DNA from 2 places in the Ectopseudomonas hydrolytica genome. Region 1 is predicted to be linked to the other one. Evidence: riboswitches for the same ligand, from Rfam matches in the RefSeq annotation. Region 1 holds a riboswitch; the other holds the start of a gene.
What was found. A riboswitch is a leader RNA that binds a small molecule or an ion and turns the genes downstream of it on or off. The one in region 1 is predicted to bind cobalamin.
Positions count from the first base shown of each region.

Region 2: another riboswitch for cobalamin. It lies ahead of L1F06_RS24665 (TonB-dependent receptor); the one in region 1 lies ahead of L1F06_RS21215 (TonB-dependent receptor domain-containing protein).

Region 1 is NZ_CP099397.1:4,513,672-4,517,453, forward strand. It holds gene L1F06_RS21205 (alpha/beta fold hydrolase) at 1-163, shown strand, start outside; gene dxs (1-deoxy-D-xylulose-5-phosphate synthase) at 246-2,141, shown strand; cobalamin riboswitch at 2,214-2,415, shown strand; gene L1F06_RS21215 (TonB-dependent receptor domain-containing protein) at 2,505-3,782, shown strand, end outside.
Region 2 is NZ_CP099397.1:5,243,235-5,247,016, forward strand. It holds gene L1F06_RS24665 (TonB-dependent receptor) at 1-1,506, opposite strand, end outside; cobalamin riboswitch at 1,898-2,091, opposite strand; gene L1F06_RS24670 ((2Fe-2S) ferredoxin domain-containing protein) at 2,127-2,852, opposite strand; gene L1F06_RS24675 (cobalt-precorrin-6A reductase) at 3,023-3,742, opposite strand; gene cbiE (precorrin-6y C5,15-methyltransferase (decarboxylating) subunit CbiE) at 3,739-3,782, opposite strand, start outside.

The DNA of each region.
Region 1 (3,782 bases):
CCCGATCGGTCGTTTCGAGGCGCCGACGCTCAAGCGCATGGCCGACAAGGTGCCGCGTCTGGAACGCCAAGACCTGCCTGGCGCCGGCCACTGGCTGCAGGGCGAATGCGCCGAACGGGTCAATGCCCTGCTGCTGGAGTTTCTCGCACGAAACTACCGGTAACGGCGTCGTGGACACCGGATTGGGCTGTTTTCCTGGCATCAGGTAAACTGCCGCATCTTTTACGCCTATAACGATTCGCCTGATGCCGACCACTTTCCACGAGATCCCCCGCGAGCGCCCGTTGACGCCGCTGCTCGACAGCGCCAACACGCCCGACGAACTGCGCCGCCTGGCCGAAGCGGACCTGGAAACCCTCGCCGATGAACTGCGCCAGTACCTGCTCTACAGCGTCGGCCAGAGCGGCGGGCACTTCGGTGCCGGCCTCGGCGTCATCGAGCTGACCATCGCCCTGCACTACGTCTTCGACACCCCCGATGACCGCCTGGTGTGGGACGTCGGCCATCAGGCCTACCCGCACAAGATCCTCACCGGCCGTCGCGAGCGCATGGGCAGCCTGCGCCAGAAGGACGGCCTGGCCGCCTTCCCGCGCCGTAGCGAGAGCGAGTACGACACCTTCGGCGTCGGTCACTCCAGCACCAGCATCAGCGCCGCCCTGGGCATGGCCATCGCCGCTCGCCTGAAGGGCGAGAAGCGCAAGAGCGTGGCGGTGATCGGTGACGGCGCGCTGACCGCCGGCATGGCCTTCGAGGCGCTCAACCACGCCACCGACGTCGGCGCCAACATGCTGGTGATCCTCAACGACAACGACATGTCGATCTCCAAGAACGTCGGCGGCCTGTCCAACTACCTGGCCAAGATCATCTCCAGCCGCACCTACGCCAGCATGCGCGAGGGCAGCAAGAAGATCCTCTCGCGCCTGCCCGGCGCCTGGGAAATCGCACGCAAGGTCGAGGAACACGCCAAGGGCATGCTGGTACCCGGCACCCTGTTCGAGGAACTGGGCTGGAACTACGTCGGCCCCATCGACGGCCACGACCTGCCCACCCTGCTTGCGACATTACGCAATATGCGCGACCTGGACGGCCCGCAGTTCCTCCATGTGGTGACCAAGAAGGGCAAGGGCTTCGCCCCGGCCGAAGCCGACCCCATCGGCTATCACGCCATCACCAAGCTCGAGCCAGTCACCCCCAGCGCGGTGCCCAGGAAACCGAGCGGCCCGAAATACTCCAACGTGTTCGGTCAGTGGCTGTGCGACATGGCCGCGGCAGATCAGCGCCTGGTCGGCATCACCCCGGCGATGAAGGAAGGCTCGGATCTGGTGGCCTTCGCCGAGCGCTTCCCCGAGCGCTACTTCGACGTCGCCATCGCCGAGCAGCACGCCGTGACCCTGGCCGCCGGCATGGCCTGCGACGGCGTCAAGCCGGTGGTGGCGATCTATTCCACCTTCCTCCAGCGCGCCTATGACCAGCTGATCCACGACGTCGCGGTGCAGAATCTCGATGTGCTGTTCGCCATCGACCGCGCCGGTCTGGTCGGCGAAGACGGCCCGACCCATGCCGGCAGCTTCGATATCTCCTACCTGCGCTGCATCCCCGGCATGCTGGTGATGACCCCCAGCGACGAGAACGAACTGCGCCGCATGCTCACCACCGGCTACCTGTTCGATGGCCCGGCCGCGGTGCGCTACCCGCGCGGCAGCGGCCCCAATGCGCCGCTCGACGCCGGGCTGGAGCCGCTAGAGATCGGCAAGGCCATAGTGCGACGCCAGGGCAAGGGCGCAGCCCTGCTGGTATTCGGCGTGCAACTGGCCGAAGCGCTGCAGGTCGGCGAAGCGCTGAACGCCACCGTGGTCGACATGCGCTTCGTCAAACCATTGGACGAGGCCCTGCTGCGCGAGCTGGCCGGCAGCCACGAGCTGCTGGTGACCATCGAAGAGAACGCCGTCATGGGCGGGGCCGGCAGCGCGGTCAGCGAGTTCCTCGCCGCGCAGAACATCATCAAGCCGCTGCTGCATCTGGGCCTGCCCGATTACTACGTCGAGCACGCCAAGCCGGCGCAGATGCTCGCAGAATGCGGCCTTGATCAGGCCGGCATCGAACGCGCGGTGCGCGAACGCCTCGACCAGCTGCGGGCCTGAGCATGAGCTCCGCTCATCGCCGAATGAGCGGGCCTTGCTTGTCATTCATACTCGCGCGCACTAAGGTGCGCGCCATTCATGTTCCGCCAGGGTGCGCTGCTGACGCGGCGTGAAACGGGAAGTCGGTGCGCCCATCCAGGCAATCCCGACGCTGCCCCCGCAACGGTAATCGACGGCAGGCCACAGCCTGCACCTTGTCCACGGCCACTGGGTATTCCCGGGAAGGCGGACCGGGGTCGTGAGCCCGGAGACCGGCCCCGGCGGTGCGACTGGTGTTGCGGAGGGCCGCACCGTCAAGCGCCGCCCTGCGCGCTTGCCCCCTGCCCTCCTCGAATGTCTGCCGACCTTTGAGGAATCACAAGAATGAAACTGTCCCGTCTGGCTCTGGCCATTGCCGTTCTGCCCGGCTTCGCCCTGGCTGCCGAACCCTATACCGCCGAGCCGCTGGTGATCACCTCCGGCCGCCAGGCCGAGCCGCTGCGCCAGGCCACTGCTGCCACTACAGTGTTCGAGCGGACGGATATCGAGCGTTTGCAGGCCAGCAGCGTGCCCGATCTGCTCAGCCGCGTACCCGGCGTATCCATCGTGCAGAATGGCGGCCGTGGCAGCCTGACCAGCCTGTTTCTGCGTGGTGCCAACGCCAACCAGACCCTGGTACTGATCGACGGCGTGCGCCTGAACGCCGCCGCAAGCGGTCTGGCCCGCCTGGAATTCCTCAGCCCCGAGCAGATCGAGCGCATCGAGGTGGTACGCGGCCCACGTTCGGCGTTATACGGCGCCGACGCCATCGGCGGGGTTATCCAGATTTTCACCCGCCAGGGCGAAGCCGGTCTGCAGCCGCGGCTGCGCCTGGCCGCCGGCAGTCAGCAGAGTTTCGAACGCAGCCTGGGTCTGTCCGGCGGCGATCAGCACACCCGCTTCGATCTCGGCGCCAGTCTGGCCGAACGTGCCGGCTTCGACCGCTCGCAGGATGCCCGTGGCAACGACGGCGACCACGACGGTCTGCGCCGCAAGTCATTCAATCTGAGCCTGGAACATCGCTTCAGCGAGCGCCTCAAGGGCGGCCTAAGCCTGGTAGACCAGCGCGGCGAGAGCGAATACGACGATCTGTTCAGCTTCGCGCCGGGCAACCCCAGCGAGCGCTTCAGCGTTTCCACTGCTGCTGCGCATCTCGAAGCGCAGCTCGCCGAGCGCTGGAGCAGCCGCCTGGAACTCGGCCATAGCGAGGACAAGAGCGACAACCGCGACCCGCTGAACGCCGACAATAACTACAGCTTCAACACCTACCGCGACAGCGCCGCCTGGCTCAATACCTTGCGTCTGGACGAGGCCAACCAGCTGCTGCTGGGCCTCGACTGGTTCGAGGACCGTTTGAGCACGGACAGCGACTTCAGCCAGAGCGAGCGCTGGAATCAAGCCGCCTTCGTCCAGCACCGCCATCGCGGCGACGGTTTCGCTACCGAGCTGGGCCTACGCCACGACAAGAACGAGCAATTCGGCAGCGAGAACACCTGGAACGCGGCACTGAGCCTGGACTTGGCCGAACGACTGGAACTACTGCTGAGCTATGGCGAGGGTTTTCACGCCCCCACCTTCAACGATCTGTACTACCCCACCAGCGCCTTCTATGGCGGCAATCCG
Region 2 (3,782 bases), 730 kb from region 1:
CCAGAACACCTGCTTGAGGCCGATTTCGGTCTGTTTGGCTTCACTCAGGTCGAACTGCTGCTGGGTCGGATTGAGCGTCAGCAGGTTGCTTACGCCCTCGGTGCTGGTGGCGTACTGGCCGTACAGCGACAGATCGGGGGTCAGGGCAAAGACCAGCCCAGCGCGCCAGTTGTCGCCGCTCAGGCTGCGATCGGCGCTGCTGCCATTCACCAGGTTGTCGCGCTGGATATGCACCTGATCGCGGCGCACGCCGGTGACCAGCGCCAGGCGCTCGGTGAGCTGGGTACGGTTCTCGGCGAACAGCGAGAATTGCCGCGCCAGGTTGCGCTCGCGCGGGCCGTAACCGAGCGGATCGGTGCTCTGGTACTGCCCGCCACCGGAACCGGCCAGCGGCACGCTGTCGCTGAAACTGCTGGCGAAATCGTGCTGGCGGGCGAAGTGGATGCGGTTGTAATCCACCCCGACCACCGTGCGGCTATCGAGGCCGAACAGGGCGTGATCGAGGGTGAAGGTCTGGCGGTCGCCGACCTGCTCCTGGGTGTGCTTGATCCGGTAGAACTCGCTGCGCTCGACCGTATCACCCGGCTGCCAGCGATAGGCCTCGGCATTGCGCCAGTAGCGCTGGGTCTTGATGTAGTAGAGCTGGTTGCTGGCGCTGAGCGTGTCGTTGATGCGCCAGTCCGTCACCAGGCGGGTGATCTGGTCGTTGTAGCGGATATCCGCGTCGGCGACGTTGTAATTGCGCTCGCGGATGCTCTCGCGGTACTTGCCGGCCACCAGCGGCGTGCCGAGGTAACGCATCGGGCTCTGGTCGCCATGGTCGTGGGACAGGGTGAAGCTCAGGTCGTCATGGGCGTCCCAGCGCAGGGCGGCGCTGAGCGCGACGCTGTCCGAATCGCCCCGGTCGACCCAGCCATTGCTGGCCTGCTGGTTGACATTGAAGCGATAGCTCAATTCGTCACTCAGCGAACCACCGCTGTCCAGCGCGGCCTGACGGCGGTCGTCGCTGCCGTAGCCGAGGCGCAGCTGGTTGCGGATCTCGCCGGCGAAGGGCTTCTTCGGCACCACGTTGATCACCGCGCCGGTGGCCCCCTCGCCGTAGAGCACCGAGGCCGGGCCGCGCAGCACGTCGATACGCGCCACCGACCAGGTGTCCACCGGGAAGGTCACGGTGCCGGCACCGACGTACTGACGGGTGCCGTCGTACAGCTGCATGGTCGCCGCATGGCCGGTAAAACCACGCGCCGACAGCGCCGTGCCGCCATTGCCGGGTGAGCCGATGCTGCTAATGCCCGGTGTGCGGGTCACCGCGTCCTGCACCGTGAGGTTGTTGCGCCCGCGTACCTCGGCGCCGCTCAGGCTGCTGGTGCTGGCCGGGGTTTGCAGCGCCGACAGCTCCAGGCGCGAGCCGGACGTGGTGGGCGTATGCAGATCGCTCTCGCCCTCCTCCACGGCTTGCGCCTGGACCGTGACAGCGGGCAGATCGACAGGAGATTCGCTGGCCATGGCCACACCGCCAAGCAGCAGCGCGAATGGCAGGGGGCAGTGACGTAGAAGGTGCTGCACGTAATTGATTCCGGGGCTTCGAGGGGGTTCGTGGAGTCGCTCCAGGCCACGTGCGGGCGAGTTGCAAGCGTTCAGCTTCGACTCCTCGCCGGCACGGTCTGAGGCGATAATGTTATTGTTATAACATAACATTATCGCTTTACGCAGGCAGCAGCTGACAGGCTCGTGCCCTTCGTTCGGACGCAAGGCAAAAAGGTTCTTGTAGCGGAAATGGCGCGCCATAGGGGTTCCATCGGTAGAGGGAAGGCACGGCAATCCGATGGAAATGCGCAACAGCAGACAGGGGCACGGCGGCGCCCTACTGGAGTCAACGCCCGCCCACCGCGGGTTGCCAGACAAATGACTCCAGGCCGGTCTCCGGGCTTGCGAGGGTCATGAACGCATCGCCTTCCCATGCGCGTGGCGCACAGTGGCGTATCGATGCGGTCGCTCGCTTACCGTTGCGGGGGCAGCGTCGGACTTCAACCGACTTCCCGTTTCACCTCACGCGCGGCGGCGTGAGACACCTGAAGCGGGGCGGATATGACCACCCACACCCGCTCAAGTCAAGGCGCGAGGCTTCAAGGACGCGGGTTCGTGCCTGTCTCGCCGGCGCCGCCCGGCTCATCGATGCGCAGCTCCGGCAGCGCCCTGCCCGCCACCAGACGCTCATCGACCAGGCGGATCACCGCCGCCTCGTCCCTGATGCCGTACCACTCGCCCTGTGGATAAAGACTCGCGGTCGGGCCCAGGTCGCAGGGGAACTGGCACTGGCTGCGGGTGATATGCACACCGCCGTCGCACTCCAGCTTGCCGGCGGCCTTGAGCCGCTGACGCAGGGTTTTCCACAGGCCCAGCGCGCCCTTGCGCGTGCAGCGCGGGCCGTTGCACAGCAGCAGGCGCTGCGCATGTGGTGGGATCTGCGACCAGGCGTGCTGCGCCGGCACCGGCGGCACGTCGCTGCAGGGCAGGTGCGCCTCACGACGCGCCAGCAGCGCAGCGAGGCCATCGAGCCAGGCATCCTCCAGCGCCGCGCAGACCACGAACACGCCCGCCCCATCGCCGCGCTCGGCGATGCGTTCGCGCAGCCAGTCACGGTGCGCAGCATCGGCGCGCGGCTCCAGATCCACCACCAGCAGCGGTCGCGGCGCCGCAGCGATGGCCTGCCAGCAGCCGTCCTGCTCGCTGTCATGCAGATGCGCCTCGCCCAGCAGTGCTTCGACGCGCCGCTGCAGACGCTCGGCCGAGGCACCACGACCAAGGCCGGGGCCGATGAACAGAACGCGGGCGTAGGGGGCTTGGCTCATGACGGTCTCCAGAACGGGCCGGCAGTCTAGCAGCGCGTCGTGGTCCGGAGGCAATCCGGCAGGTGCTAGAAGCCCCGGTGCGCGCGGCGCACCCTACGGAATCAGCGCAGGCGCAGCAAGCGTAGGGCGGGTGCAACCCGCCAGGCCGGCATTGGCGGGTTTCACCCGCCCTACAAGGACAGCGCCTCGTAGAGAGCGTCCAGCTCCTCGAACTGGCGCGTTACAGCCGGCAACTGCGGGCGGCGCAATAGCAGCACCGGCAGGCCCCGTTCGCGGGCGACCTGCAGCTTGGGCTCGGTGGAGGCGCTGCCGCTGTTCTTGCTTACCAGCACATCGCAGCGGATACGGGCGAACAGCGCACGTTCCTCGTCCAAAGAGAACGGCCCGCGCGCGCCGATGATCTCGGCACGCGGCGGCGCCGGTTCGGCCTGCAGGCAGCGCACCGTCCAGTGCTGGTGCTCGGGTATCTCGTGCAGATGCGCCAGCGGCTCGCGACCGGAGGTGAAGAACGGCCGCTGGAACGGCGTCAGCGCGCGGGTCAGTTCATCCCAGCCATCCACCTCGCGCCAGTCGTCGCCTGCGCCCGGCTGCCAGCCGGGGCGGCGCAGGGCCCAGCAGGGCACACCAGCAGTCTCGGCGGCGCGGGCGGCGTTATGGCTGATCTGCGCGGCATAGGGGTGGGTCAGATCCAGCAGCAGCTCGATGTCTTCTTCGGCGATAAAGGCCGCCAGGCCTTCGGCACCGCCAAAGCCGCCGACGCGCACGCGGCAGGCCAGGTCGTCCGGCACGCGGCCGAGGCCGGCCAGGCTGTAGACGGTATCCGGCCCGAGGCGGCGGGCCAGGCGCAGGGCCTCGGTAGTGCCGCCGAGCAGCAGAAGTCGCGCGCTCACGGCTTGCGCACCGCCAGCAGGGTGATCGGCAGCGCCGCGC